2 regions of the Streptomyces chisholmiae genome follow, and region 2 is predicted to be linked to the other one. Evidence: riboswitches for the same ligand, from Rfam matches in the RefSeq annotation. Region 2 holds a riboswitch; the other holds the start of a gene.
What was found. A riboswitch is a leader RNA that binds a small molecule or an ion and turns the genes downstream of it on or off. The one in region 2 is predicted to bind cyclic di-AMP.
Positions count from the first base shown of each region.

Region 1: linked by a shared signal. The riboswitch ahead of RM844_RS29045 (M23 family metallopeptidase) and the one ahead of RM844_RS29695 (transglycosylase family protein) in region 2 are both predicted to bind cyclic di-AMP.

Region 1 covers NZ_JAVREO010000025.1:76,227-91,421, forward strand. The annotation lists gene RM844_RS29035 (caspase, EACC1-associated type) at 1-1,795, shown strand, start outside; gene RM844_RS29040 (extracellular solute-binding protein) at 1,803-3,221, shown strand; cyclic di-AMP (ydaO/yuaA leader) riboswitch at 3,436-3,593, shown strand; gene RM844_RS29045 (M23 family metallopeptidase) at 3,605-4,696, shown strand; gene RM844_RS29050 (aldo/keto reductase) at 4,803-5,750, shown strand; gene RM844_RS29055 (hypothetical protein) at 6,359-7,366, shown strand; gene RM844_RS29060 (nucleoside/nucleotide kinase family protein) at 7,436-7,960, shown strand; gene RM844_RS29065 (PrsW family intramembrane metalloprotease) at 8,100-9,320, opposite strand; gene trmB (tRNA (guanosine(46)-N7)-methyltransferase TrmB) at 9,413-10,270, opposite strand; gene RM844_RS29075 (PQQ-binding-like beta-propeller repeat protein) at 10,394-11,773, shown strand; gene RM844_RS29080 (MFS transporter) at 11,837-13,246, opposite strand; gene RM844_RS29085 (asparagine synthase-related protein) at 13,866-15,195, shown strand, end outside.
Region 2 covers NZ_JAVREO010000027.1:35,808-51,002, forward strand. The annotation lists gene RM844_RS29645 (sensor histidine kinase) at 1-818, shown strand, start outside; gene RM844_RS29650 (response regulator transcription factor) at 835-1,524, opposite strand; tRNA gene RM844_RS29655 (tRNA-Leu) at 1,770-1,851, opposite strand; gene RM844_RS29660 (ABC transporter ATP-binding protein) at 2,226-3,005, shown strand; gene RM844_RS29665 (cyclopropane-fatty-acyl-phospholipid synthase family protein) at 3,550-4,833, opposite strand; gene RM844_RS29670 (NAD(P)/FAD-dependent oxidoreductase) at 5,059-6,462, opposite strand; gene RM844_RS29675 (Ppx/GppA phosphatase family protein) at 6,850-7,806, opposite strand; gene RM844_RS29680 (DUF501 domain-containing protein) at 7,809-8,345, opposite strand; gene RM844_RS29685 (FtsB family cell division protein) at 8,386-8,901, opposite strand; gene eno (phosphopyruvate hydratase) at 9,049-10,329, opposite strand; gene RM844_RS29695 (transglycosylase family protein) at 10,738-11,403, opposite strand; cyclic di-AMP (ydaO/yuaA leader) riboswitch at 11,407-11,551, opposite strand; gene RM844_RS29700 (transglycosylase family protein) at 11,906-12,892, opposite strand; gene RM844_RS29705 (cytochrome P450 family protein) at 12,996-14,255, opposite strand; gene RM844_RS29710 (sensor histidine kinase) at 14,252-15,195, opposite strand, start outside.

The sequences.
Region 1 (15,195 bases), on a different contig from region 2:
GCTCTCCCATGTCGCCCAGGGCCCGGAGCCCGGCCCGCTGGCCCGGCTGGCCGCCCGGCGGCAGCGGTTCCGCGCCACCTGGGGGCACTTCCGCGAGCGGGCGCACTGGCGGCCGCTGGCCGGGCTGGTGCTGCTGGCACTGCTGCTCCCGCTGGGCGCCGGCGGGCTGCTCTGGGACCGGTGGCGGGAGCGGGACGCGGCCGCCGACCGTTGCCGGGTGCCGCTCCAGCTGCGGGTGTTGACCACCCCCGAGTACCAACAGCCGCTGGCCCGCGCGCTGTCGGCGTTCCAGCCCGACCCGGCCGCCGCCGACCTCGTCGGCCCCGGGCCGCGCGACTGCCGACGGGTGGAGGTCCAGGTCTACGGCGCGCCGGGGGCGGCGGTGGTGGACGCCTTCGGGCACTCGGCCGACTGGGTCTCGCCCGGCCGGCCGTGCGCCCCGCCGGCGCCCGCGTCGGCCACCGACCAGCCGTGCCGCGAACTCCCGCGCGACGTCGGCCCGTTGCCGGACGTCTGGCTGCCGGCCTCGGCGACCGCGGTGGACCGGGCCCGGCCGGCGACGCTGGCCAGGGAGAGCCGGGTCGACCTGGGGGAGGCGACCGAACTGGCCAGGACGCCGGCCGTGTTGGCGGTCGCCGGCGAGCTGGCCGGGGTCGCCCGCACCGGCGAGCCGCTGGCCCGGCTGCTGGCCGCGGCCGGCGACGGGGTGCGGCACGCCGCGCCGCACTCCTCGGACGCCGCCCTGCTGCACGGCCTGCGGGCCGGCCGGGACTGGACGCCGGACCCGGAGCCGGCGCCGGACGACCAGCGGCTGCTGTGCGGCCTCAGCCCGGACGAGCCGACCCCCCACCTGCTGCTCGCCGAACGGTCGATGCTGCCGCTGGTCGGCGAGTCGCCGGCGCCCTGCCTCCCGGAGGGCGGCTGGCGGGTCGGCCTCGGCGAGCGTTACACCGCCTACTACCCGGTGGACGTGCCGCCGCTCGACCTGACCTTCGTGCCGGTCAGCTGGCGGGACGCGGACCGGGACGTCACCCAACGGCGGGCCGCCGTCGAGCTGTTGCGGACGTGGCTGACCTCGGACGCCGGCCGGGCGGCGCTCACCGCGGAGGGCTTCCGCCAGCGGGAGCCGTGGGCCGACGGCTTCGTCGGCGACCCGGAGCTGCTCAACCGGCGCCCCTTCGTGCACGGCCTGCCCGCCCCGGCGGAGCCGGCCGACGCGGCCGCGGTGGCCGAGTACCTGGCCGCCGGGGCGGCGGACCGGGCACCCCGGCGGGTGGTCTTCGTGCTGGACGTCTCCGCCTCGGTGCTGGGCGCCGATGGCCGGCTGGCGGTGGTGCGGGACACGCTCCGGCAGGCGGTCGGCGCGCTCACCGCCGAGGACGAGTTCGCCGTGGTCAGCATGCCGGGCCCGGGCGGCGCCGCGGTCGGCGTGCCGCGCGACCTCGGCCCGCCGGACGCGTCGGGGATCGACGGACTGCTGGCCGAACTCGCCCCGGTGCGGGGCGAGGTGGCGCTGGAGGTGCCGATCGCCGAGGCCGACCGGCTGCTGGCCGGGCGGGGCCGCGGCGCGGCCACCGAGGTGCTGGTGCTGATCACCGACGACGGGCACCGCACCGACGCGTCGGCCGCGCTGGCCGCCGCGGACGTCGACAGCACGCTGGTGGTCTCGGTGCTGGACGGCGGCTGCGACCGCTCCCCGGTCGACGAGCTGACCCGGGCGGACAGCTGCCTGGACGAGCCGGGCGGACAGCCGGTCGCCCTGGCGACCTGGCTCCGCGGCCTGGGCGAGGGGTGAGCCGCTGATGCGCGAAGCGGCCCTGGTCGGCGCGGCGCTGCTGGCGCTGGCCACCGCCTGCACCGGTGGGCCGGCGCCGGCCGCGATCACCCCGGGACCGGCCCCGCCGGACGACGTCCCCCTGGTGGTGGTCAGCGCCGCCGACCTGACCAGCCCCGACGAGAGCGGGGTGCGGCAGTCGTTGATCGACGCGTGGAACGAGCGCAGCCCCATCAAGGCCCGCCTGGTGGAGCTGTCCAGCACGGACGGGGACGCCAGGGCCGAGGTGCTGGCCGGCCTCCAGTCCGGCGCGGCCGAGTACGACGTGCTCAACCTGGACGTCAGCTGGATACCCGAGTTCGCCGCCGCCGGGCTGGTCACCGAGCTGGACGAGCGCCTGGTCGAGCCGGAGTTCGTGGCCGACGTGGCACGCACCGGCTGGTGGCGGGACCGCCTCTACGCGGTTCCGTTCAACACCGACGTCGGGCTGCTCTACTACCGGCGGGACCTGCTGGAGTCGGTCGACCTGTGGGGCGACTCGCTGCCCGCGCTCTACGCCGGCCGGGCCGGCGGCCAGCGGACCGCCACCTACGTCACCCAACTGCGGCCCTACGAGGGGCTGGTGGTCAACGTGCTGGAGGCGCTGTGGACCGCCGTCCCGGACCGCGCCCTGGTCGACGCGGACGGCGACTACGTCGGCACCCTGCCCCAACTGGAGGCGGGTCTGGGCCTGTTGCGGGACATCGCGGACCGGGCGCACCTGAGCACCGCCGCGCTCGACGCCGACGAGACCGGCGCCCTGGAGGAGTTCGCCCGGCTGGACGGGGGCACCGCGCTGATGCGCAACTGGCCCTTCGCGCTCAACCGGGTCGCCGACCGGCTGGCCGCCGACCGGGTGCCGTTCGGGGTGACCAGGCTGCCCGGCGTCGCCGCGCTCGGCGGGCAGAGCCTGGCCGTCGCGGCCAGCAGCCCGCGGGCCGCGGCGGCCGAGGAGCTGATCCGCTTCCTGACCGGCGACCCGGCCAACCAGGCCAGGCTGCTGGACGCCGGCTTCGCGCCCGCGTTGAGCGCCGCCTACCGGCTCCCGGCCGACTTCGGCCGGGCGGACTGCGAGCCGACCCTGCGGGTGGCCACCCCGACCACCGACGACGGCTCCGGCTGGGCCGGCACGTCGGGGAGCGGGGAGGAGGCCCGTTGGCGGCCGGACCGGCGGGCCCACGCCGCGCTGCTGTGGTGCGCCCTCCAGGACGCCAGGAGCCGCCCGGCGACGCCCTACTACCGGCAGTTCTCCCAGGTGATCCAGGAGGAGGTCGGCCGGCTGCTGACCGAGGACCCGGCCCGTGGGCAGAGCGTCGAGGAGACCGCCGAGCGGCTGCACGCCCGGCTGCCGTTGGCGCTCCAGGGCCGGCTGCCGCCCCCGACCGGGCCACAAGATCACGGAGGGTGAGAGGGAAGCCCCGCTCCGCATAACGATTGACGCACTATCAGAATGCGACACAGGCCACACCGGTTTGAAATTATGACCGTTTTGCGGGAGTTGATCAGTGAAGGTCCCCGCAACCCCTAAGGGTTTTTCCTGGGAACACTTGGAATCCGGCGGGCCCGTCTATTAACGTTCGATAACGCAGCGCGGTAGTCGCCGCCGTCGCAGAGGACGGGGCCGCGTCGCATCGCCGAATCCGGCGTGTGCGCCACCAACGCACATCAGGAACCGGGGAACCACCACTTGGGGTGAATCGGACGGCCCCCCAGCCGCCCGTAGGAGACCTTCCTGCTCCGAACCCGTCAGCTAACCCGGTAGGTGAGAAGGAAGGAAAGGAGAACGCCCCTGTGGCGTCGAACCGGCACGCCCCCGTGGACTCCCTGGACGTCCACCCGCTGGAGCGCACCCCGCAGGACGGATACGGCGCCTACGCCTCCTCCTACGGCAGCCACCCCACCTACTACGGCCCCAAGGCCGTGGAGGACGAGCCCGTCACGGAGTGGAACCCCAGCGAGGATTCGCTGCGCCCGGTCCGCGGCCGGCACCGGGTAAGCCGCCAGCGCGGCGGCACCATCGCCCGTAGCCGCGCCGTGCTCGGCGTCGGCGTGATCGCCGCCGTCGGCGCCGGTGGCATGGCCACCGCCAACGACGAGGGCGCCGGCTCCGTCCCCGGGATGAGCGGCGCCGCCAACACGGTCGCCAACATCCCCGTGCTGAGCGCGCTGGTCGGCTCCAGCGATTCCGAAGCCGCCGCCACCACCGCCGTGTTCACCACCGCCGGCCTCACCGACACCGAGGTCGAGGCGGGCACGGACGCCGGCGAGGCGCTGCGTGCCCGCATCCTCCAGCAGGCCGACCAGCAGGAGACCAGCGCCGAGACCGACGCCAGGACCACGGCCGTCGAGGACGCGCGGTCCGCCGCCGTCGAGGAGGCCGCCATCCTGGCCGAGGCCGAGCGGGTCGCCGAGGAGGAGCGGCAGCGCGCCGAGGAGGAGGAGCGGCAGCGCGCGGAGGAGGAGCGCCGGCTCGCCGAGCTCCGCGCCAGCTACACCCTCCCGCTGAGCACCTACCGCCTCACCTCCAGCTTCGGCGACAGCGGTTCGATGTGGCAGTCCAACCACACCGGCACCGACTTCGCCGCCGCCACCGGCACCCCGGTGAAGAACGTGCACACCGGCGTCGTCAAGGAGGCCGCCTGGGCCGGCTCCTACGGCTACCGGATCATCGTCGAGCAGGAGGACGGCACCGAGCTCTGGTACTGCCACCTCTCCTCGATGAACGTCTCCACCGGCACCGAGGTCACCACCGGCGACGTGATCGGCCAGGTCGGCTCGACCGGCAACTCCTCGGGCCCGCACCTCCACCTGGAGGTCAGGCCCGGCGGCGGCGACGCCATCGACCCGCTCGCCTGGCTGCGGGACAAGGGCCAGTCCATCTGAGACGGCCCCCACCAAACGCCGGCGGCTCTGGCGGCGCCCCCCGACGCCAGGGCCGTCGGTCCCCCCTTTCCACCCTCCGGGCAGCGGTCCGCCTAGGCTGGCCCACATGACAGCAACGACCCGCGCCGTGGGCGCCCTTCAGGTCTCGCCGCTCTGCCTGGGCGGCAACGTGTTCGGCTGGACCGCCGACGAGGCGGCGTCGTTCGCGGTGCTGGACGCCTACACCGCCGGCGGGGGGAACTTCCTCGACACCGCCGACACCTACAGCTCCTGGGTGCCGGGCAACGCGGGCGGCGAGTCCGAGACCGTCATCGGCCGCTGGCTGGCCCGCCGGGGCCGCCGGGACGACATCGTGCTGGCCACCAAGGTCGGCCAACACCCCGACTTTCCCGGCCTGTCCGCGACGAACATCAGGCGCGCCGCGGACGCCTCGCTCGGCCGCCTCGGGGTGGACCACATCGACCTCTACTACACCCACTTCGACGACGAGTCGGTGCCCGTCGGCGAGATCATCACCGCCCTCGACGAGTTGGTCACCGCCGGCAAGGTGCGGGAGATCGCCGTCTCCAACATCAGCCCGGAGCGCCTCGCCGCCTCCCTGGAGTTCTCCCACCGCGAGGGCCGGGCCCGCTACGTCGCCATCCAGCCGCACTACAACCTGGTCTCCCGGGACACCTACGAGGGCGAACGCGCCGCGCTGGCCGCCGAGTGGGGCCTGGCCGCCGTCCCCTACTACGCGCTCGCCGCCGGCTTCCTCACCGGCAAGTACCGGCCCGGCGCCCAGATCGACAGCCCCAGGTCGAGCGGCGCCGCCGGCCACCTGGAGACCGCGCGGGGCCGCGCGGTGCTGGCCGCGCTCGACGAGACCGCCGCCGCCCGGGGCGTCGTCCCGGCCACCATCGCCCTCGCCTGGCTGCTCGCCCAGCCCACCGTGGTGGCGCCCATCGCCAGCGCCCGCACGGTGGACCAGCTGCCCCCGCTGCTGGCGATGGCCGAACTGACCCTCACCCAGGCCGAACTGACCCGCCTCACCGAAGCCTCCAACGTCAGCTGACCCCCGCCGGCCGCCGGCTGGGCACACGGTCCTCTGCCCGCGCCCGGCCGGCCGCCTCGGGCCTGAGCATGCCGGGTTCCGCCGGTTGGCGGCCCGGGGCCCCGTCCCACCTGGACACGCGCCGCCCCCGGTCCGGGCCGCCACCCTTGTGCTGGGACCCGCGCGGGGTCCGGCGGGTGGCCAGCGCCGGCACCCCTGACTGCCCGCCGGGCCGCGCCGCCGCCGGCGGCGAAGCGTGCCGCCCCGGCAGGGGACCGTGCCAGCCGCTTCGACGAAGCCGCGCCGGCCGCACGCCGCTTTCCGGGCCTGGCCGGTCCCCGCGCCGGACCGCCGCTCTCGTGTCGGGACCCGCGCGGGTCCGGCGGGTGGCCAGCGCCGGCACCCGCCGGCCGGCGGCCCCGCCCCCCGCATCGCGGGGTGGCACCCGCCGGCTTCGGCCGCCCGCCGCCGCCCGGCGGCCCGCCGCCCTTCCGGTCCCGCCGGCCCGGCGCGGGCCGGTCCGTTCCGCCTCGCCGGCCAGGCGCCCGCTCCGGGGCGTTCGCCAAAGTTCACCTGCCCGGTGCCCGGGGGCAACGCGGCCGGGGGGATCGACCGGGAAGGTCGCGACCATGAAGGCCATCAGAAGGCCCAGGGCCACCCACCGGACCGGCCCCTGGCCCGGCAGCGTCGCCCGCGCCGAGGATCTCTTCGCGGGCTGTGTCCGGGAGTGCGCCGGATTCCTCAGCCGCCTGACCGGGCCGGCGACCGCCCCGGGCGAGCACCGACTGATCGTCGCGGCCGGCGAGTTGGTCCGGGAGCGGGCCGCCGTCGAACCGTGCCGGGACCGTTCCTTCACCGCCCTGCTGCGGGCCGGCGACGCGGCGATAGCCGCCGGCCAGGTGCGCCTGGCCCGCCGGCTGGCGGACGCGGCGGTCGCGCTCGGCAGCCGTTCGTCGCACGCCTGGCTGCTGCGCGGGCGTGCGCTGGCCGCCGACGGGCGCGCGCTGGAGGCGAGCGACGCCTACCGCCGGCACCGCGCGCTGGCCGAGCCGGGCACGCCGGAGCGGACGCCGCTGGCGCTGGCGCCCGAGCCGCTGACGGTTGACGGTCTGCGGGAGTGGCTCGCCGGCCGCACCGTCTGCGTGGTCGGCGGCGGCGAGGCGGTGGCCGCCAGCGGCCTCGGCCCCCGGATCGACGGCTACGACCTGGTGATGCGGCTCGACTCGTACCAGCCCCACGCGCCGGGCACCGGGGAGCGCACCGACCTGCACGCCGTCGCGCACACCAGCGGCGGCCCCGGCTGGCGCCGACCCGCCGAGGTGCGGCTGGTCTTCGGCGCCCGCGCCGAGGCGTGGGCCGAGGCGGTCAGCCTGCGGCTGGTGCCCGGCGCGCAGACCCACCTCGGGGACCGGTCCCTCAGCCACCCGGTCAGCGACCCGGCGCTGCTCGGCGAGCCGCGCTGGGCCACCGACCCCAGCACCGGCTTCTCGCTGGTCAGGCTCCTCGACCACCTCGACGTCAACCCCACCATCGACGTCGTCGGCCTGGCCGTGCCGGGGCAGCTCCGGCCCGAGGAACACCACTGGCTGCGCGCCCACACCCGCCGTCACCACGGACTGGTCAGCGCGCTGCGCTGAGCCCCGAGTCCCCGGCGGCGGCCGAAACCCACTGCCGCAGCGCGGGTTTGGCTGCCAGGCTGGCTGACCATGACCGGATACGAACTGCTCCTCATCGGCGGTGGCGCCGGCGTCGGCAAGACGACCGTCGGGTGGGAGGTGTCGGCCCTGCTGCGGGCGGCGGGGACCGCGCACTGCCTGGTCGAGGGGGACTACCTGGACCAGATACACCCCGCCCCCGCCGACGACCCGCACCGCTCGGCGATCACCGAGCGCAACGCCGCCGCGATCTGGGCGAACTACGCCGCCCTCGGCCAGCGTCGCCTCGTCTACACGAACACGGTGAGCGTCCTGGAGGAGCCGATGCTCCGACGCGCCATGGGGGGCGGCGAGATCAGCGTCACCCGGGTGCTGCTCACCGCCACCGAGGCGACCGTGCGGGAGCGGCTCGCCGGGCGGGAGATCGGCTCCGGCTTCGACGCGCACCTCGACCGGTCCCTGACGATGGCCCGCGAGTTGGCCGCCTCGGCCCCCGAGGGGACCGTCCGGGTCCCGACGGACGGCCGCCCGGTCGGGGCGATCGCCGCCGACGTGCTGCGGGCCGCCGCCTGGTAGCGGCCGACCGGCGCGAGCCGCCGGCCGGCGATGGCGGGTCGGGTGGGGACGAGCCGCCGGCTGGTCGCGGCGGGTCGGGTGGGGACGAACCGCCCCCCGGTGAACAGCGAGTCCGATCGGGACGAGCCGCCGGTGACGGCTAGTCGGGCCGGGCCACGGTGCCGGTCGGAGGCGGCTCCGCCGTGGCCAGGGTGGTGGCGGACGCGAACTCGCGGTCCTGCCAGAGGCGTTCCAGCAGCCGGTGCTCCCGGCCCGGGAAGTCGCCGGTGTCCCGGCCGAGCGTGGCCTCGTTCCGCAGCCGGGCCAACTCGGTGGCCGTGCGCTGGTAGTCCGCCAACGCCCGCGCCCCCGCCGCGCCCCGGGCGTGGCGGGCGGCCCGGCGCGCCCGGGCCCGGTCGCCCGGCGAGCCGAGCGCCGCGGGCTCACCGGGCGCCAGCCAGCCGGCCGCCACGTAGTGCGTCAACGTCCGCCGGATCATCCGCAGTTCGCGCCGCCGCAGGCTGACCGCCAGCCAGCAGACGACGCCGAGCAGCGGCAGCGTCAGCAGGTAGACCGCGGCGAACCGGAAGAAGCTGAGCGAGGTGGCCGCGTTCCACACCGAGTGCAGCACCATCGCCAGGGCGAGCCCGGCCAGCGGCAGCGCCACCCGCCAGCGGTGCCCGTTGCGGCGGGCCCGCTCGCGGGCCGGGCCGAGCGCCATGGCCAGCCCGAAGCCCAGCCCGGTGAGCGCGCTGAACAGCGGGTGCGCGAACGGCGCCACCACCATCCGCACCACGAAGGTGACCGCGGTCGCCGACTGCGACAGGCTCCAGGAGCCCAGGCGTTGGTCCTGCTCGAAGGCGCTGCCCAGGTAGAGCACGTTCTCCGTGAAGGCGAAGCCGGCCGCCGCGCAGCCGGCCACGGCCAGTGCGACCAGCACCCGGTGGCCGCGTGCCGCGCCGCCCAGCCAGACCACCAGTAGCGCGCCCGCCTTCGCCGTCTCCTCCACCATCGGGGCGATCACGGTGAGTTCGAGGGTGTCCGGCTGGGACGGCGCGAGCCGCGCCGGCTCCGCCGTCAGCCAGCGGACCAGCAGCCCGTTCACCGTCAACGCGACCAGCGTCGCCACACAGGCGCCCCAGCCGAACGCGAACAGCGCGGCCCGCCAGGCGGCCGGCGCCACCGGGCCGAGCCACCGCACCGCCAGCGCCACGACCGGCAGCGGCAGCGCCGCCAGGCCGACCCCGACCCAGAACCCGCCGGTGCCCGTCTCGCCGTGGATCACCGCCCCGACCACCAGCCCGCACAGCGCCAACAGGGCGCCGATCAACAGGGTTCGCGGCCGGCTTGCGCCGAGGCGTGGGGGAAGCGAGAGGCGCACCCCACGACCCTACGGCCTGCGTCCGGCCGATGACAGCGGGGCGGGGACCGGCGCTGGACCGAACCGGCCGGCACGCCGGCCCCCGCCGCCGGTCAGGGAAGCCGGCGGAAGACCAGGTCGCGCACCTCGTGGCCCTTCGCCAGGCCCTGCCGCTCGAAGCGGGTCAGTGGCCGGCCCGCGGGCCGCGGCACGAAGCCGCCGTCCGCCGCCGTGTTGGCCAACAGCTCACTGCCGCTGAGGACTTCGAGCATCCAGTCGGCGTAGGGCACCCAGTCGGTGGCGCAGTGCAGCGTCGCGCCCGGCGCCAGCCGGGAGGCGGCCAGCGCCACGAACGCCGGCTGGATCAGCCGCCGCTTGTGGTGCCGCTTCTTGGGCCACGGGTCGGGGAAGAAGATCCGCAGGCCGGCCAGCGAGCGCTCCGGCAGCATCTCGCGGAGCAGCAGGATCGCGTCCCCGTTGGCCACCCGGACGTTCGTCAGGCCGGCGCGCTCGGCCAGCCGCAGCAGGTTGCCCTGGCCGGGGGTGTGCACGTCGGCGGCGAGCAGCCCGGTGTCCGGGTCGGCCGCCGCCATCTCGGCGCTGGCCTCGCCCATCCCGAAGCCGATCTCCAACACCACCGGCCGGCCGTCGAACAGCGCGGTCAGGTCGAGCCGGGTCCGGCCGTCGATCTCCAGGCCCCAGCGGGACCACAGCCGCAGCAGCGCCTGCCGCTGGCTGTCGGTGACCCGGCTGCGGCGCGGCTGGAAGCTGCGGATGGCGCGGTCCGGCGCGGTGCCCTCGGTCGGGTCGGCGGCCGGGCCGACGCCCGGCGGGAACATGCGGGGCCGCTCGGCCGGTTCGGGCTGCCCGGCGGGGGGCGCCGGCGGCTGGGCCGGCCGGGGCGCGGGCGGTTCGGGCGCGGCGTCGGCGGCCGGGCGGCCGACGGGCGGGGCGGTGGATGACTCGGACACAGTGCCTTCGATGGTACGGCCGGCAGGAACCGCCCGGTGCCGGGGGAACGTCGGACGGGGAGACGGCCCGACCCGGCACCCCGGGCGGGCGGCGGCGGAGTGGACGCGGCGGGGGGAGTCGTGGTGGCCGAGAGCGAGGGACGGATAGGGCTGGCGGCGACGGTGGGCGTGGTCCTGCTGGCGCTGCTCACCGTCTGGGTGGTGGTCTTCAGCCGGGAGGACGGCGTCGGGCCCGACGCCGAGCCGGCCGGCGAGACCACCACGCCCGGGCCGCCCGCGACGCTGGAGCTGGCCGAGCTGTGGACGGCGCCCGCCGGGGCGGCCCCGGTCCGCGGCCAGGGCGGGCGCACGATCCGGGTCTGGGCGCACGACGGGACGGTGACCGTGGTCACCGCCGCCGGGGTGCGCGGCCGGCTGGCGGTGGACGGCCGGGAGGCGTGGGCCGCCGACCCGCCGCCGGGCGCCGGGCCGCCCTGCGCGGCGGCCGGCGCGACCAACGCGGCCGGCCTCGGCGCCGTGGTCTTCACCGCGGCCGACGGCGGCTGCTCGGTGCTCGGCGTGCTGGACGTGACCGACGGCGACCTCCGCTGGTGGCGCCAGCTGACCGGGCCCGACGCCACCCCGGCCGACCCGGCCGGGGTGGCCGTCGAGCTGGGCGAGGGCACGGTCGCGGTCGGCCTGGACGCGGCCGGCACGCCCGCCGCGTTCCACCGGTTCGCCGTCGCCGACGCGACCCCGCTGCCGCTGCCCGCGCCACCCGACGGGGCGGCGGCCGGCTGCCCGGACGACCGCCGGCAGCCGCGGACCGTGCGGCAGCGCGGCAGCCGGCTGCTGGTGCTCAGCGACTGCCCGGGCGCGCGGCGGGAGCTGAGCGCCTACGGCGCGGACACCGGGGAGTGGCACTGGAGCCACGCGGCGGACCAGGAGACCGAGCTGACGGCCGGCGCGCTGCTGGCCGGCGACCCGGTGGTGCTGGTGCGCGGCCGGGACACGGAGGCGGAGCTGGTCGCCTACGGGGAGAGCGGCGAGGAGCTGTGGCACCGCCCGCTGGGCGCCACCGAAGCGGCGGCCGGGCCGCGCCCGGGCCCGCTGCCGGGGGAGCACGCGGTGGTCGCCGGCGAGGTGTTGATCACCCGCTACCAGGCGCCGGCGGACGTGCGGGACGGGCCGGCCGCCGAACCAGCGGCCAGCTGGGCGCTGGCCGGCTACGAACTGGCCGGCGGCCAACCTCGCTGGACCACCGAACTCGCCCCCGGGACACAGCTGTTGGGCGTGGCCGAGCTGGGTGTCCCGCTGCTCGCCGAGCCGACGGCCGACGACCGGCTGCGCATCCTCACGCTGGACCCGGGCACCGGCGGGACGACCCGGCTCGGCACCGTGCCGCTCCACCCGGACCGGGCCTACGACCACCAGTTCACCGCGTTCGACGAGCACCAGCTCTATCTGCTCACCGCCTTCGAGGGCGGCACGCCGCGCCTGCGGCTGGCCGCCTACGAGCGCTGACCGCGCCCGGGCGGCCAACCCGGGGCGGCAGGCCAACTGCCCGTGCCCGTGTCATGTGCCCGGTCATGCCGGAGTGGCCAGGAGTGGGCGGGCCCGCTCCTGGAGCTCTTTGACCAGCGGCTCGTCGCCGTAGGGCGCCAGCCGGTGCAGCAGGTTGCGGACGTAGTCCGTGGTCCGCGCCGACGATATCCGCCCGGCCACCTGCAACGCCCTGGCGCCGGCCGCGCAGGCCGCGTCCAGGTTCCCCGACTCCAGCTCGGCGACCGCGGCCACCACCAGCCGCAGCCCGTGCGAGCGGACGAACTCCTCGGTCGGCTCGGAGAGCGCCTGCTCGGTGAACCGCCGCACCTGACCAGGCACCTTGAGGTCGATGTAGCACTCGGCGGCGTCCGCGGCCAGCCGGTCGTAGGCGTAGAAGTCGAGCCAGCCCGGGTCCCCGTCGCCCGCCCTGGACCGCTCCAGCCAGCTCTCCGCCGCGGACAGCGCCGCGCCGCAGCCGGCCGCGTCGTGCGCCTTGGCCAACGCCCTGGCCTCCACCAGGTGGAAGAAGCTCATGGTGCGCGCCGTGGCCAGCGAGCGGTTCCGCTCCAGCGCGGCCTGGGCCAGGTCGACGCCCTCGTCGGCGAAGCCCCGGTAGGTCGCCTGGAGCGACATCGAGGCCAGCACATAGCCGCCGAGCGGCACGTCGGCCGCCGCCCTGGCCAGCCGCAACGCCTGGATGTAGTACCGCTGGGCAGCCTCCTGCTGGCCGGTGTCGAAGGCCATCCAGCCGGCCAGCCTGGTCAGCTCCGCCGTGGCGCGGAACAGCGAACGCCCCACGTCGTCCGCGTAGGAGCCGAGCAGCAGCGGCGCCGCGTCGGTCCGCAGGCACTCCGGCACCATCGACGAACGCCAGTCGCCACCGCCGTACTTGGAGTCCCAGCGGCGCGCCTCCTCGGCGGCCTCGCGCAGCTTGGAGACGTCCGAGTGCCCCACCCGGCCGGCCCCGGCCGGCCCCGGCCCCTGGGCCGCCCGCCCCACATAGGCGTCGGCCGGGGTGATCAGCCACCGGGACACCGGCGTGGCGTACGCGGTGACGGTGAACGAGCCCGCCAGCGACTGCCAGATGCCCTTGCCAGGGGCAACATCGAGGCGATAAAGCTCCGTTGCCGAGTCAACCGCTCCCCGCACGTCGCGCGGGAAGGCCAACCCGACCTCCGGCGCCGGGTCGGTGTCGGCCAGGCCGATCTCGTGTAGTGGCACCCTCCGGCCGAGCTTGCTGCTGATGGCCGCGGCGATCAGGTGGGGGGCGGCGCCCTGGGGGATCATCCCCTTGGTCACCCAGCGCGCCACCGACGTCTTGTCGTAGCGCAGCGTCAACCCCCGTTGAGCGCCTAGATCGTTGACCCGCCGGGCGAGCCCGGCGTTGCTGATCCCCGCGAGGGCGAGAACCGCACCCAGCTTCTCGTTCGGCCCGCGTTGCTCCCTGGACATGCGCGCACCCCTGACACACCAACGGCAGCCCCGCGACCGGCGCGGGGCATTCCCGTGCCTCCGCGAACCCAGCGTAGTTCGCCGCCTGCTTACCGTTAAGGGGGTGAATGCCGGATGGCGGGATTATGTCCGTACCCGTGTGCGAGCGCCGGCCGGCCGGCGGGATGTGCTCCGGGCATGTGGCCGTGCGCCCGGGTGTGCGCTCTGGGCAGTCCCCGGGGGGAGCGCTTCCATGAATCCGCGTGGGTCGATCCGCTGCCGTGAAGGTCGGCGGGTCGGGGGAAGCCGTCGTCTCATTCCCCGCGGGCGACGGTGTGATCCGGGAGACAGCCAGCGTCTCCCGGATCACAAGATCCCCCCGGTCGGGTGATGCCCCATCAAGTAGCTTTCCGCAGAGAGAGTTTGGCCGAAAACAACCGCCCGCCCGTGCGGGTGGACAGAAGCGTTCGGTGGGCCTGAGCGGGCCCGCCGCCCACCGAGGTGGTTCGCCACGCCCGCGAACTACCTCCCTGGTATGCCCCGTTCGCGCCCCGCCCATGGCAGCATTGGCCCAACACCTACGTGACGGCCCTGGTCCGCGCGGGACCACAGGCCCGAAACTTCAGTGGGGGAGGCGCCGATGCGGTGGTTGGTCGGGTGGAGCGGGGCATCCGCCAGCGCGGCCAGAGACATCCAGCCGTTGGGAGCGCAACTGCTCTGGGACGGCCCCGACCCGCTCTGGGCGGTCGGGGACTGGCGGCCCGACGAGATCCGGCTGGTCTACGGCGACGGCGACACCCATCTCGCGGTCTTCGGCTACTGCGGCGCCGACGACGCCACGCTCCGCCGTGCCCTGGTCGCCGCCCGCGCCGGCGCCCTGCGCCAACTCACCACCTGGCCCGGGAGCTACACGGCGGTCGCGCGCTTCGGCCGGCGCACCGTGATCCCCGCCGACCTGGCCGGGACCCGCCCCGTCTTCCACACCGACTGGGCCGGCGGCACCGCCTACGCCACCGCCGCCCTGCCGCTGGCCGACCTCACCGAGGCCCAGCTGGACGTGGGCCACCTCGGCGCCCTGCTGGCCTGCCCCGAGTCGCCCGAGGCCCTCGGCGACGGCACCCCCTACGACGGCGTCAGCCGGGTGCCGCCCGGCCACGCGCTGCTGCTGCGGGAGGGCGGCGCCCGCGCCGTCTCCGACTACGAGCCCGGCCCCTCCCTGGTCGTCGCCGCGCCCCCGCTGGAGCGCGAGGCCGCCGTCGCCGGCGTCCGGGAGGCCCTGGTCGAGGCCGTCCGCACCCGGCTGGCCGCCCCCCGGCACGCCCCGGCCAGGGACGCCGGGCCGGTGCCCGGGATGGGCCCGGCCGACCGCCGGGCGGCCCGCTCCGGCCCCGACCCGGCGCCCGGCGTCGGCGCCGACCTCTCCGGCGGCAGCGCCTCCGGCACCCTGGCGCTGCTCGCCGCCGGCCTGCCCGGCGCGCCCGGCACGGTCTACGGCACCGGCGCCACCCTGGCCGGCGAACGACTGCTCGCCGTCACCTTCAACGACCTGCCGGCGCTCGACGGCCAGGCCGCCGTCGACCGCGCCGCCGAGCTGGGCCGGGCCCGCGCCATCGGGGAGAACCCGCGGCTGCACCACGTGGTGGTCGCCGGCGGCCTGGACACCCTCCCCTTCGGCGACCTGGAGTCCGGCCCGCTCACCGACGAGCCGGGCCCCGGCCTCGCCCTCGCCACCCGGCACCGGCACCGGCTCGCCGCCGGCAGCGCCGACCACCTGATCGGCGACGGCGCCCGCGAGGTGCTCGACGCCCACCCGGCCCGGCTGGCTGACCTGGTGCTGGACCGCCGGCGCCGTCATCTGCTGCGGCCGGCCACCGCGTTGGCCAAGGCCAACGGTGGCGGCGGCCGCTCCGTGCTCGTCCCCTTCACCGTCTACCGGGCCGCCCGCCGGCTGGCCCGCACCCCGTACCACG
Region 2 (15,195 bases):
GCGGCGGCTCGGACGTGCTGGCCGCGCTGGCGCCGATCCCGGTGGTGTGGGGGCTCGGCGTGCTGGCCCAGAGCCACCGGCAGCGGCTGCTGAGCATGGAACGGCACGCCGCCGACGCGGAACGCGAGCGGCACCTGCTGGCGGAGCGGGCCGCCGCCGCCGAACGGGTGCGCATCGCGCGGGACATGCACGACGTGGTGGCCCACTCCCTCACCCTGCTGGTGGTGCACGCGGAGACCATGCGGGCCAGGTCGGGCGACCTGCCCGAGTGGGCCAGGGAGCAGGTCGACGCGTTGGCCGCGGCCGGCCGGCAGGCCACCGTCGAGATGCGGGAGCTGCTGGGGCTGCTGCGCAACGGCGCGCCGGAGGAGGCGCCGCGCGCCCCCGCGCCCACGCTGGCCGAGCTGCCGCCGCTGGTGGCGGCGGCCCGGCAGGCCGGGAACCCGGTGCGGCTGACGACCGACGGCGAGCTGGCGCGGGTCGCCAGGCCGGTCCAGCTGACCGGCTACCGGCTGGTGCAGGAGACGCTGGCCAACGCCCGCCGGCATGCGCCGGGCGCGGCGGTGACCGTCGACCTCCGGGTGGCCGACGGCGCGCTCCGGGTGGCGGTGGGCTGCGCCGCCCCGCGCCGCCCGGTGGCGCCGGTGCCCGGGCCCGGCACCGGGCTGGAGGGGCTGCGGGAGCGGGTCGCGGCCGGCGGCGGGACGTTCGCCGCCGGCGGCACCCCGGACGGCGGCTTCCGGGTGGTCGCCGAGCTGCCGCTGGGCGACCGGCCGCCGCCCCCGCGGGCCGGGGCCGACCCCCGGCCGGGCGGCTGAGCCGCCTCGGCGGCGGTCAGCGCCGGCGCTCCCTGGCGCGGCGGGCCAGCGCCGCCGCCTGGCCGCGGTCGCGGCAGCCGGTCTTCGCCAGCAGCCGGCTGACATGGGACTTGACGGTGTGTCCGGAGACGACGAGGCGCTGCGCGATCTCCTGGTTGTTGTAGCCCTCGCCGATCAGGTCGAGCACGTCCCGCTCGCGCGCGGTGAGCCGGTCCAGGCGCTCGACGTCCGCCGGGTCGGGCGACGGGCGGTCGTGGTGGGCGAGGTAGCCGTCGATGACCCGTCTGAGCAGGCTCGGGCTGAGCGAGCCGTCGCCCCTGGCGGTGGCCCGGACGCCGGCCAGCAGTTCCTCGTAGGAGCTGCTCTTCAGCAGGAAGCCGCTGGCCCCGGCGGCGAGCGCCTCGTCCAGGTAGGCGTCGAGGTCGAAGGTCGTGAGCATCAGCACCCGGGTGCCACCGGCCCCCAGCAGCTCCCGGCGGGCCAGCTCCCGCAGCGTCCACAGGCCGTCCCGGCCGGGCATCCGCACGTCGAGCAGCAGCACCTGGGGGCGTAGCTCGGCGCAGAGCCGCACGGCCTGCTCGCCGTCGTCGGCGCCGCCGAGGACCGCCAGGTCGTCCTGGGTCTCCAGGATGAGCCGCAGCCCCTCACGCACCACGGGTTCGTCGTCGGCGATGACCACCGAGACGGGTGGCGCGTTCCCGACCATGCCGGCCCTCCTCCCAGGTGACGGGCCGCCGCCTGGCGTCCGGGGGTGGCGGCCGGCCGGGCCGGGCTCCGGCGGGTGACAGGGCCGGCGTACCCGCGCCGGCTCAGCATATCCGGCCGTTGTCCCGGCCGGCCGGGACAACGGCCGGGCTACCGCGCGGGGTTGGGGCGAGCGCGCCGACGCGGCCCCGGCGCGGGGGCGTGGCCACGTGATCTTCCCTGGTCGGCGGCTGTGAGAGGACTGGGTGCCCGGAGCCGGACTTGAACCGGCACGGCCCGAAGGCCAGCGAGTTTTAAGCTCACCGTGTCTGCATTCCACCATCCGGGCACAGATCCCAAGCCGTACCGGGCGCCGCAGCGCCGAAGGAGTCATCCGAGCTTATCCGCCGGATTCGACCCGAACACCGGTGCCCCAGAACGATGTTGTCTGATTTTATGAGCTGCTGACACCACATCAGTGCGCGACGGGGCTGTTACAGGCAGCTTTGGCAACGACGTGATCACGCCGTCGGTCGAGGAATGACGCAAATCAACCCTCCGCATCCTTCCGCACACTCAGGGAACATCTCCTCCTCAGGTAGGACTCGTCCCTCGCCGTCTACGACCTGAGGCCGGCCGGGAGTTGACGACCGGAGGGATCACAGCCGGGGGGCTTCGGCCCAGGATGGAGGAGTCCTTCCCCCGTCCAGGCTGGAGTACGCCGTGCCCCACCCCGCGCCCGCCCAGCACACCGATTCGACCGGCACCGTGGCCGCCCGCGCCGTGGACCTGACCAAGGTCTACGGCGCGGGCGAGACGCGGGTGCTCGCCCTCGACCAGGTCAGCGTCGCCTTCGAACGATCCCGCTTCACCGCGATCATGGGCCCGTCCGGCTCGGGGAAGTCCACGCTGATGCACTGCATGGCCGGCCTGGACTCGATCTCCGCCGGCTCCGCCCGGCTCGGCGAGACGGAACTGACCGGGCTCAGCGACAGCCGGCTGACCCAGCTGCGCAGGGACCGGGTCGGCTTCGTCTTCCAGACCTTCAACCTGCTGCCGACGCTCAACGCCCTGGAGAACATCACGCTGCCGCTGGGCATCGCCGGCCGCCGACCGGACCCGGAGTGGCTGGACCTCGTAGTCGGCACGGTGGGCCTGGCCGGCCGGCTCAAGCACCGGCCGGCCCAGCTCTCCGGCGGGCAGCAGCAGCGGGTGGCGGTCGCCAGGGCGCTCGCCGGCCGGCCGGAGATCGTCTTCGGCGACGAACCGACCGGCAACCTCGACTCCCGGGCCGGCGCCGAGATCCTCGGTTTCCTGCGCAACTCGGTCCGGGAACTGGGCCAGACCGTGGTGATGGTGACCCACGACCCGGTGGCCGCCGGCTACGCGGACCGCGTGGTCTTCCTGGCCGACGGCCGACTGGTGGACGAGATGACGTCCCCGACCGCCGAGCGCGTGCTGGAGCACATGAAACGCTACGACGCCCGCGGCCGCACCAGCTGACCGAAGGTCAGCGGGGGCGGCGGGCCGGCACGTCGTCGGACCGGGAGGCCGGGACGTCGGCGAGCCGACCCCCGCGGCACCCGGGAGGTCAGAACGCAGGCGGGCCGGAGCCGCGACAGACCAGCGGCCGCGGGTCAGCGGACCCAGCCGGCCGGCGCGCCGCTCAGGCAACGTCCAGGTCGCCCGGGCCACCACGAAACCGGCGGGCCGGAGCCACGGCGGTCCAGCGGGTCGCGACGTCGCCGGTCGGCGGCCGACCAGCCGGGACGTCAACGGGCCAGCGGTACCTCAGGCCCGCGGCCGGCAGGTCCGCAGACCGGCGGCCCGCGGGTCAGCAACCCCAGCGGGTCAACAGGCCGGCCACCCCGCGGGGCGGCGGACCCGGGCGGGTCGGGGATGCCGGCGGTCGGCCGACCGACCAGCGCGGACGTCAACGGGCCAGCGGCACCGGGCGGCCACGGCCGGCAGGCCGACCGGCCGGAACGCCCGGCGGCCGGCTCCCAGCCGGTCCGCTTGATCGGCTTGGTCGGCTCGGTCGGCTCGGTCAGCTGGTCAGTTCCACCCAGGCGCGCGGCCGCAGGGGCAGCCGCGACTCCCCGTTGTCCGGCGGGCGGACGGCCAGGACCTGGTTGACGCCGATCCGGCCGCGCTCGAACTGGAGCGCGGAGGCCGCCATGTAGAGGCGCCACACCCGGGCCCTGGCCGGCCCGACCAGCCGCACCGCCCGGTCCCAGCCCTGTTCCAGGTTCCGCACCCAGCAACGCAGCGTCCTGGCGTAGTGCTCGCGGAGCGCCTCCAGGTCCCGCACCTCAAGGCCGGCCCGCTCCAGCAGGCCGACGGTCCGCCCGACGGGCGCCAGCTCGCCGTCGGGGAAGACGTAGGCGTCGATGAACGGGTCGATCCGGTAGTCGCTCTCGTCCGGCAGCGGGCGGCGGGCGATCTGGTGGTTGAGCAGCCGGCCGCCGGGCCGGAGCAGGCGGTGCAGCCGCTCCGCGTACTCCTGGTAGCGGGCGGCGCCCACGTGTTCCGCCATGCCGACCGAGGCCACCGCGTCGAACGGGCCGTCGGTGACCTGACGGTAGTCCTGCACCCGGATCTCGACCCGGTCGGTGAGGTCCTCCTTGGCGATCCGCTCCCTGGCGTACTCGGCCTGCTCGGTGGAGAGCGTGACGCCCACCGCGCGCACCCCGTACCGCTGGGCCGCGTGCAGCACCAGCGAGCCCCAGCCACAGCCCACGTCGAGCAGCCGCTGCCCCGGCCGCAGGCCGAGCTTGCGGCAGATCAGGTCGAGCTTGGCGCCCTGCGCGTCCTGGAGGTCGTCGGTCTCCGGGCCCCAGACGGCGCACGAGTAGACCATGGACGGGCCGAGCACCAGCTCGTAGAAGTCGTTGCCCACGTCGTAGTGGTGACTGATGGCCCGGCGGTCCCGCCGCTGGGTGTGCGCCGGCCCCGGACGGCGGCGGCGTTCCTCCCGGGGCGGGCGGACCGGGAGCGGCAGCGGTCCGGCGAGGGCGAGCAGCTCGGGGACGGCGGCCAGCATCCGGGGCGCGGCGGGCGCCCGCTGCCGGTCCCAGACGAGGTCGGCGAGCGCGGTCAGGGCCTGGTAGAGGTCACCCTCCACATCGAGGTCGCCGGCCACCCAGGCGCGGGCCAGGCCGAGTTCGCCGGGTCGGAAGAGCACCCGGCGCAGCGCCCGGCGGTGCCGCACCAGGAGCACCGGACCCTCGGCGGGGCCGGCCTCGCTGCCGTCCCAGGCCCGGAGGCGCAACGGAAGCGGGGCGCCGAGCAGTTGTTCGGTCAGAGCGACGAGCCGGGGAGCGACACCCATGTGACAAACCTCCGCAGATGTGGGCAAACCACCCATGGCTACCTTGGCGTCCAGGTCTCGGTGAACGTCGCCGATCCGCCGTCGATTCCGGGGATTCCCCCGCATCGCGCACGGATTTGCGCCGCCCGGCCCACCGCCGGGCGCCGGCGCCCGGCCCCAAACACACGAGCGGGGCGGGTGACCCCCGAAAGGTCACCCGCCCCGCCGTGTGGTCGGTCGTCGCGGTCAGCCCGCCTTGACGGTGGGCCGCTGCTCGCTCGGCACACTCTCGGCGACCGGTGCGGGCCGGGCCGCGGGCGGCGCCGCCGCCTCGTGGAACTCGTCCCGCGGGTGCTCGACCGCGCCGAGGGAGACCACCTCACGCTTGAGGAAGAGCCCCAGCGTCCAGTCGGCGAAGACCCGGATCTTGCGGTTCCAGGTCGGCACCGCCATGCCGTGGTAGCCGCGGTGCAGGTACCAGCCCAGCCGGCCGCGGAAGCGGAAGGAGAGCTTGCCCAGCTTGATCATGGCCACGCCCTTGCGGAGGCCGAGCCCCGCGACGGCGCCCATGCTGGCGTGCTTGTACTCCTGCTGCGGGAAGCCGCGCATCCCGGAGATCACGTTGTCGCCGAGCACCTTGGCCTGCCGCAGCGCGTGCTGGGCGTTCGGCGGGCACCAGGCGTTCTCCACCCCGGCCTCGCGCGCGGCCAGGTCGGGGACCTGGGCGTTGTCGCCGGCCGACCAGATGTGGCCGGTGCCCTTGACCTGGAGGGTGGGCTCGGTGTCCACGTGGCCGCGGGGGCCGAGCGGCAGGCCGAACTCGGCGAGCGCCGGGTTGGGCTTGACGCCGGCCGTCCAGACCAGGGTGTTGGAGTCCAGCTCGACGTCGTTGCTGAGCACCACGTGGCCGTCGACGCAGGACTTCAGCGAGGTCTTGAGGTGCACCTCGATGCCCCGCTTCTTGAGGTGTTCCAGGCCCCACTCACCGAGCTTGGGCCCGACCTCGGGCAGGATCCGCTCGGCCACGTCCACCAGCACGAACCGCAGGTCGGACGGCTCGATGCTCGCGTAGTACTTGGTGGCGTCGCGGGCCATGTCCTCGACCTCGCCGATGGTCTCGGCCCCGGCGAAGCCGCCGCCCACGAAGACGAAGCTGAGCGCCTTGCGGCGGATCTCCTCGTCGGTGGTGGAGTCGGCCTTGTCCAGCTGCTCCAGCACGTGGTTGCGCAGGCCGATGGCCTCCTCGACGCCCTTCATGCCGATGCCCTGCTCGGCCAGGCCGGGGATCGGGAAGGTGCGGGAGACGGCGCCGAGCGCCACCACCAGGTAGTCGAAGGGGACCTCGTACGCCGAGCCGACGTGTGGCGCCACGGTGGCGACCCGCCGGTCCTGGTCGATGGAGGTGACGCGGCCGGTGAGGACCTCCGCCTTGGGCAGCACGCGACGCAGGGGCACCACGACGTGCCGCGGGGAGATGCTGCCGGCGGCGGCCTCGGGAAGGAAGGGCTGGTAGGTCATGTAGGAGCGAGGGTCAACGACGGTGACGGTGGCCTCGCCATACCGCATCTTCTTCAGGATGCGGCGGGCCGCGTACAGACCGACGTAACCCCCACCTACGACGAGAATGCGCGGACGCTCCGTGGTGCTCATGCCATCGAGTATCCACCCACCCCCCGGGGGGACCTCGTGAGGCCCTTCACAAGCACCACCGGAGATCCTGCTACACTTCGCGCCCCCACTTTTCGGCCCCGGCCCCGCCGGGCGGCCAGAACGGCGTGCGGCGGCCCGGGACCAGCCGCCGCACAAGCGAACGATCCAGGTCGAGAGGGTCACCCCGGGCGCGAGGCGGGACGCGACGCGGCCGGCGGGGCCGGCGGGACGACCGGCCGACCGGGCCGGCCGAGGCCCGCCCGGCCCCGGCTGTCCGCTCTGTGGACCACTTTCGGGTGCTGATGGCGCACCGCTCATGTGAATAACTTCACGAACTTTCCCGTGCGCCGTCCCGCCGGCGAAAACCGGCCATTGGGCCGGGCCGGCTCAGCGGGCCAGCACGCTCCACAGCAGGCCGTCGAGGATGTCGTGCTCGGAGACCGTGACCCGGGAGACCTCGGCCCGCTCCATGACCCGCAGCAGCACCAGGGCGCCGGCGCCGATCACGTCCACCCGCCCCGGGTGCATCGCCGGCACCGCCGCCCGGGCCGCGTGGTCGGCGGACCACAGCCACTCGGTGATCCGCCGCACCCGCTCCCGCTCCAGCACCGCGTGGTGGATCGCGGACGGGTCGTACTCCGGCAGCTCCAGGGCCATGGCGGCGACCGTGGTGACCGAGCCGGCCAGCCCCACCAGGGTGCCGGCCTCGGTCAACGGGACCCGCTCGGCGGCCAGTTCCAGCGCGGCGTCGATGTCCGCGGTCAGCGCGGCCCGGGCCGCCTGACTCGGCGGGTCGGCCACGGCGCCGTCCGCGCCGGTCAGGTGGCGCTCGGTGAGCCGCACACAGCCGATGTCCACGCTGCGGGCCGCCGTCACCCGGTCGTCGCCCAGCACGAACTCGGTGGAGCCACCGCCGATGTCCAGCACCAGGAACGGCCGCGCGATGTCCGGCCGCCCGGCCAGCTCCCTGGTGGCGCCGGTGAAGGAGAGCGCCGCCTCCTCGTCCCCGGTGATCACCTCGGGGGAGACGCCCAGGATCTCCTGGACGCCCCGCACGAAGTCGGCCCGGTTCTCCGCGTCCCTGGACGCCGAGGTGGCGGCGAAGCGCAGCCGGTCGGGGGTGACGCCGTGCGCGGCGACCACGGCCGCGTACTCCCGGCAGGCGGCCAGCGTGCGGTCCAGCGCCTCGGGCGCCAACCGGCCGGTGCGGTCCACCCCCTGGCCCAACCGGACGATCTCCATCCGCCGGTCCCGCTCCACCAGTTGGCCGGTGGCGGGGTCGGCGTCGGCGACCAGCAGCCGGATCGAGTTGGTGCCGCAGTCGATGGCCGCGGCGGTCGTCATGGTCACGCGTTCGCTCCCCGCCCGTCGTGCGCGTCCGGCCCGGCGTCCGCCGCCGGCCCGCCGACGCAGGGCCCCGAGCGCCACCAGCGCGGCAGCATCGCGAGCGCCTCGTCGCCCAGCGGGTTCACCCCGGGGCCGGCCACCAGGGCGTGCGCGACCAGCACGTGCAGGCACTTCACCCGGTCCGGCATCCCGCCGGCGCTGGGGAAGCCGACCAGCACCTCGATCGCGTCCCGCCGGGCCAGGTAGTCCTCGTGCGCCGCCCGGTAGGCCGCGGCCAGCTCCGGGTCGGTGGCCAGCCGCTCGGTCATCTCCCGCATCACGCCGTTGGCCTCCAGGGTGCCGATGGCGGACGCGGCGCGCGGGCAGGTCAGGTAGTACGTGGTGGGGAACGGGGTGCCGTCGGGCAGCCGGGGCGCGGTCTCCACCACGTCGGGGTTGCCACAGGCGCAGCGGTGCGCGATCGCGCGCAGCCCGCGCGGGGGCCGGCCGAGCTGCGCCTCGATCACCGAGACGTCGGTCGGGGTCGGGGTTTCCACGGAATGAACTCTTCTCGAGGGACGACGAAAACGGGACGGCTCACTGGGGCCGGTCGGCCCGGTCGATGCCGTCCCAGAGATTCTGGTGCCAGGGACGGGGAGTCAACGCCCCCCGGTTGTGCAGCCGTTCGTCACCGCCGGTGGCGCCGCCCGGGGTGTCCTGGGGCAGCACGTAGCCGATCTCGCCGGGCCGCACGTAGCGCAGCCGCTCCCTGGCCTGCCGCTCCACGTAGGCGTCGTCCTGCCAGCGGGCCTTGGCGTCCCGCAGCTCCTCGACGCGGTCGGCGGCCTCCTTGGCCTGCCGCCGCTGGTCGGCGATGTCGGAGCGCTGCTGCACGTACTGCCGCAGCGGGTAGGCGAGCGCCACCACCAGCGAGCAGACCACCAGCGCCAGCAGCGCCGCCCGGCCGGTCAGCCGGCTGCGCCGCTGCTGTCCCGGCCGGCGGCGCGGCCCGGCCAGCCGGCGGCTCTGCGCCCGGTAGACCCGGGCGGCGGCCTGCTCGCCCAGCGCCCTCAGTCGGGTGGCGGTGGAGAACCGGTCCCGTTGCGCGGCCACGTCGCCTCCCTGTCACCGGCCGGTGGGCTGCCCCACGACTCGTCCCCGCCACCGTACGGGACGGATGGCGGGGACCGGGTCAGGTGGCCGACGAAGGCACCGGGAAGTCCACCCGAGCACGGGCCCGGGCGGACCTCCGACGGGCCGTCAGCCCTTGAAGCGCGGGAAGGCGCTCCGGCCGGCGTACACCGCGGCGTCGTCGAGGATCTCCTCGATGCGCAGCAGCTGGTTGTACTTGGCGACCCGCTCGGAGCGGGCCGGCGCGCCGGTCTTGATCTGGCCGCAGTTGGTGGCGACGGCCAGGTCGGCGATGGTGACGTCCTCGGTCTCACCGGAGCGGTGCGACATCATGCACTTGAAGCCGTTGCGCTGGGCCAGCTCCATGGCGTCCAGGGTCTCGGTGAGCGAGCCGATCTGGTTGACCTTCACCAGCAGCGCGTTGGCCGACTTGTCGTCGATGCCGCGCTGGAGCCGCTCGGGGTTGGTGACGAACAGGTCGTCGCCGACGATCTGCACCTTCTCGCCGAGCCGGGCGGTCAGCGCCTGCCAGCCGTCCCAGTCCTCCTCGGCCAGCGGGTCCTCGATGGAGACCAGCGGGTAGGCCTCGACCAGCTCCTGGTAGTAGTCGGTGAGCTGCTCGGCGGTGAGGGACTTGCCCTCCAGCGTGTAGGCGCCGTCCGAGTACAGCTCGGTGGCGGCCACGTCCAGGGCCAGCGCGATGTCCTGGCCGGGGGTGTAGCCGGCCTTCTGGATGGCCTCGACGATCAGGTCGAGCGCCTCGCGGTTGGAGGAGAGGTTCGGCGCGAAGCCGCCCTCGTCGCCGAGGCCGGTGCCCAGGCCGCGCTCCTTCAGGACCTTCTTGAGCGTGTGGTAGGTCTCGGCGCCCCAGCGGACCGCCTCGGAGAAGGACTCGGCGCCGATCGGCGCGATCATGAACTCCTGGATGTCCACGTTGGAGTCGGCGTGCGCGCCGCCGTTCAGGATGTTCATCATCGGCACCGGCAGCAGGTGCGCGTTCGGGCCGCCGAGGTAGCGGAAGAGCAGCAGGTCGCGGGACTCGGAGGCGGCGTGCGCCACGGCCAGCGAGACGCCCAGGATGGCGTTGGCGCCGAGCGAGGACTTGTCCGGGGTGGCGTCCAGGTCGAACATCGCCTGGTCGATCAGCCGCTGCTCGGTGGCGTCGTAGCCGACCAGCTCGGGACCGATCTGCTCGATGACGGCCAGCACCGCCTTCTCCACGCCCTTGCCGAGGTAACGGCTGGTGTCGCCGTCGCGCAGCTCCAGGGCCTCGAAGGCGCCGGTGGAGGCGCCGGACGGCACCGCGGCGCGGCCGGTTGAGCCGTCGTCGAGGCCGACCTCGACCTCAACCGTGGGGTTGCCTCGCGAGTCCAGGATCTCGCGGGCTACGACGACGTCGATGGACGGCACGAGGTTCTCCTTTGGTCAAAGCGTGTGGTCAACAGTGGCGTGACGTGAGTGTCCGCGACCCCCTGAGCCTAACCGGCCCGCGGCCCAGCACGCTCGTCCCGCGCCTCGCGGTCACCGGAGGAACCGACGAAACCCCTGGTCAACAGGGGTAGTCGAAGGGGAAAGCTTTTTGTTTAACCACTGAAGAAAATCGGATGCCCGGGCGGTGAACGAGCGACGCCGCCGGCCCCGCCCGCTCCCCGAGGGGAGCCGGGCGGGGCCGGACGGCGACGCGCCGCGTCCCGGTCGCTACCGGGGTGTCGCGGTCAAAACGGTCGCATCAGAACAGAACTGACTGCATCACACCGAAGGCGACCGAACAGCCACCAGGAGGGACGAGCCCGGCGCGGACGCGATCACGACCGACGCTCAGAGCGACAGCTCCTGGCCGGGGAGTATCAGGTCCGGGTCCTCGCCGATCACGTCGACGTTGTCGGCCCAGATCTGCCGCCAGCTGGTGTCGTGCCGCTCGGCGATGGTCGAGAGGGTGTCGCCCTTGACGACGGTGTAGCTCTCGCCGCCGGCGGCCGGGGCCGCCTGCGGCTGCGCCTCGACCGGCTCGGGCGCCGGCTCCGGCTCGGGCTCCGGGGCCGCCTCCGGCTCCGGCTCCGGCTGCTCGGCGGCGCCGGCACCGGCGTCCAGCTCGGGGGCGGGACCGCCGGCGGTGAGCCCGGCCTGGGCGCCGCAGACCGGCCAGGCGCCCGGACCCTGGATCGCCAACAGCTCCTCGGCGGTGGCGATCTGCTGGTCCTTGGTGGCCTGGTCGGCACGGGCCGCGTACTGGGTGCCGCCGGCCGCCTCCCAGCTGGACTGGGAGAACTGGAGGCCGCCGTAGTAGCCGTTGCCGGTGTTGATGGACCAGTCGCCGCCGGACTCGCACTGGGCGACGGCGTCCCAGGTGTCGACGGAGGCGGCGGAGGCGCCCGAGGCGCCGATCAGCGGGATGGCCACGGCGGCGCCGGTGACGCCGGCGGCGGTGGCTATCCGGGCGGACTTGCCGGGCCGGCGGTGCCGCCCCTTGCTGGTGAACAGCATGACGTTCCTTCTCACCGGACGCCTGCGAGGTGAGCTGTCGGGTTCGGGACAGGTGAGTTGCCCGGCCGGCTGGGCAGCTGGACCGCCGCCGGCTTCACCCCGAGCCGCACCCGCGCCCCACTGGGCGCCGGTCCGGCGGACACGGTCGGACGGGTCGGCCTGGTCGGCCGTGACCGTGCTGGGTCCCCCGCTCCTGTCTGCGGTGGTGCGCGATGGTGGTCCCCGGGTCGGCGACAGGACTCGGCGTGAACGCCCCGGGCACCCGGTGGAAAACCGGGCGAGGGGACACTAAACACACCCGAACTAACGATTCAAGAACGATCAAGATCACCGCATCGACCCAACTTGACCGACTTTGACCGGGGGAACGCGCTCCCGATGCAGGTCAGCGGCCAAAAGGGGCAGTTCGGAGGAGCGGGACACTCGCAGCCGGATCGAGAGGATGGTCACACCCGAAGAGCCCCGAACGTCAGTCGCTCAAGACCCGTCGCCGGCCACCCGCTTAGCGGCCGCTCGCGGTCAAGTCCAGCCGCTGGCCGGGGAGAATAAAGTCTGGGTCGTCACCAATGACCGTTTCGTTCGCCCGGTAGAGCGCCGGCCAGCCACCCGAGATGTCATAGTGCAGGGCGATTTCAGAGAGGGTGTCCCCCGGGATCACCCGGTACTCGCCCATCCGCGCGCCCCCCGGCTGCTCCACGCGCTCGTCCGCGGCGCGCTCACCACCGGTGCGCGCGCCGTCCCGGTCGCCGCGCGCCGCCTCGTCGTCCCGCTCGGTCGGGGCGGTCGGGTCGGTCGCCTCGGCCGCCTCCCCGTCGCGCTCGGTCCCCGCCTCGGCGCCGGTCTCCGCCGGGTCTGGGTCCCCCCGGTGCCGGCCGCCGCCGGCCTCCGGCTCGGGGCGCTCGGCCGGCCGGTCGGTGGCTTCCGCCCGCTCCTCGTCCGGCTGGTCGCCGGCCTCGGGCGTCTCGTCCACCGGCTCCGGCTCGGGCGTGACGTCGCCGGGCAGCTCCCCGGTCTCGCCCGTCGACTCCTCGGGCGAGGCGCCGATCTCCTCCTCCGCCTGGGCCTCCTCGGCCTCCTCGGCGCGGTCGATCTCCTCGCGCTGCTCCTGCCGGTACTCCTGCCACAGCCCGCTGGCGACCCCGCAGCCGGGCAGCGCGCCCTGGCCCATGTCGGCCACGATCCGCTCGGCCACGGATATCTGCTGGGCGCGGCTGGCCAGATCCGGCCGGATCGCGAAGTCCAGCCCGCCGTAGCTGGTCCAGAGGTCGAGCGTCAACTGGAAGCCCCCGTACTGCCCGTTGCCGTCGTTGGCGCTCCACCGGCCGCCGGACTCGCACTCCGCCGCCCGGTCCCATGCCTCGTCACTGACCGCCGATGCCGAGCCCGCGGTCAGCAGCGGCATGGCTATGCCGGCGCCGGTGACGCCCGCGGCGACGATGAAGGCAGGAGCCTGCCGTGGGCGACGATGACGACCTGTCCCGGAGCGCATCTGCGGACCCTCCCAAGCGAACACTGTTGCGGTTGATGGGGAACCTAGCCGTCCCCACCACACGATCACAAGCCGATCCCACGCAGATCACGCGCGGATCACACTACTGACGTTCCGTCATCGCCTCAGGAGTGAACTCGACCGGCAGCGAACGCAGTCCACGCATGATCAACCCACCCCGCCAGCGCGGCTCCGGAGCGTCACGCGCCCACCGCAGGTCGGGCAGTCGACGGAGCAGCACCGCGAACGCCGTCCTGGCCTCCGCCCTGGCCAGGGGCGCGCCAAGACAGTAGTGGATGCCATGTCCATAACCGAGATGGGGGTTGTCGGAACGGCCCAGGTCGAGGGTGTCCGGCTCGGTGAACCTGGCCGGGTCCCGGTCGGCGGCGGCCAGCACCACCAGCACCGGGTCGCCGGCCGCCACCGCCGCGCCGCCCAGCGTGAGCGGCTCGGTGGCGAACCGCCAGGTGGCCAGCTCCACCGGGCCGTCGTAGCGGAGCAGCTCCTCGACCGCGGTGGCCAGCAGCCGCTCGTCACCGGCCGCCAACCCGGCGCGCAGCCGAGCCAGTTGCTCGGGATGCCCGAGCAGCGCGTGGACGCCGTTCCCGATCAGGTTGACGGTGGTCTCGAAGCCGGCGAAGAGCAGGATGAACGCCATCGCCGCCGCCTCGTCCTCGGTGAGCTGCTCGCCGTGGTCGGAGGCGCGGATCAGACCGGAGATCAGGTCGTCGCCCGGCGCCAGCCGCTTGCGGTGGATCAACTCCGCGAGATAGCCGCGCATCCGCTTCACCGCGCGCCCCACCCCGCCGCGCTTGCCTGTGGTGTGCAGCATCATCCCGGCCCAGGCGCGGAAGTCCTCCTGGTCCTCGGCCGGCACCCCCAGCAGGTCGCAGATGGCGTAGATGGGCAGCGGGAAGGCGAACTCGTCGATCAGGTCCGCCGAGCCGCGGGCGGCGAAGCCGTCCACCAGCCGCTCGGTCAACTCCCGCACCCGCGGCTCGAAGGCGGCCACCCGGCGCGGGGTGAACGCCTGGGAGACCAGCCGGCGCAGCCGGGTGTGGTCCGGCGGGTCGATGTTGAGCAGGTGCGTCATGAGGTTGGCGCCCCGCTCGCCCGGGATGCCCACCCGGCCGGAGGCGTGCCGCTCGGCGGCGTGCCGGGCCGGGTTCTTGCTCAGCCGGGGGTCGGCCAGCGCCGCCCTGGCGTCCCGGTAGCGGGTCACCAGCCAGGCCTCCACGCCGCTGGGCAGCGTCGCCCGGTGCACCGGGGCGTGCTCGCGCAGCCAGGCGTACGCCGGGTAGGGGTCGGCCAGGAAGCCCGGCTCGAAGAGGCCGGGCGCCGCCGTTCGTTCGGCCACCGTCAACGCCCCTCGGCCCGGTCCGGGATCACCGCGGAGACCCGGAACCCGCCCTCGGACGTCGGCCCGGAGACGAAGCCGCCGCCCAGCGCCGCCACCCGCTCGCGCATCCCGACCAGGCCGTTGCCGCCGCTGGGCAGCCGGGCACCGGCCGGGGCCGGGGCGGCGCCGTCCGGCGCCTCGTTCCGCACCTGCACCGCGACCTCGCCTTCCCGGTGCGCCAGCCGCACCCAGGCGGCGGCGCCGGCGGCGTGCTTGTGCACGTTGGTCAGCGCCTCCTGGACCACCCGGTAGGCGGTGGTCTCCACCAGCACGTGGTAGCTCCGCCGCTCGCCCTCCACGGCCAGCTCGACCCGCATGCCGGCCGCCCGGGACGCCGCGACCAGCTCCCCGAGGCCGGTGAGCCGCGGCCCGTCGCCGTTGGCCGAGGCGGCCTCGGCCGCGGCCCGGTCGGCGCCGTCCTGGCCGCGGCCGCCGGCGATCTCGGCCAGCCGGGAGGACGCCAGGGCCGCCTCGGAGTCCCGCTCGCCACCGCCGGAGTCGGCGCGCAGCACCCCCAGCATGGTCCGCAGCTCGGTGAGCGCCTGGCGGCCCATGTCGCCGATCAGCGCGGCGTTCTTCGCGGCCTTCTCCGGGTCCTTGGGGGCCACCGCCTGGACGGCCGCCGCGTGCACCACCATCAGGCTCACCCGGTGCGCGACCACGTCGTGCATCTCCCGGGCGATCCGGCGCCGCTCCTCGCCCCTGGCCCACTCGGCCCGTTCCTCGGCCCGGTCGGCCAGCAGCCCCAGCTCCCGCTCCAGGCCCAGCGCCCGGTCCCGCAGCGTCTCCACCAGCCGCCGCCGGGCCCGGATGTACATGCCCAGCAGGACCGGGGGCAGCACCATGGCCACCCCGAAGAGCAGCGCCACCAGCGGCCGGAACCACATCGGGACGACGTTCTCCC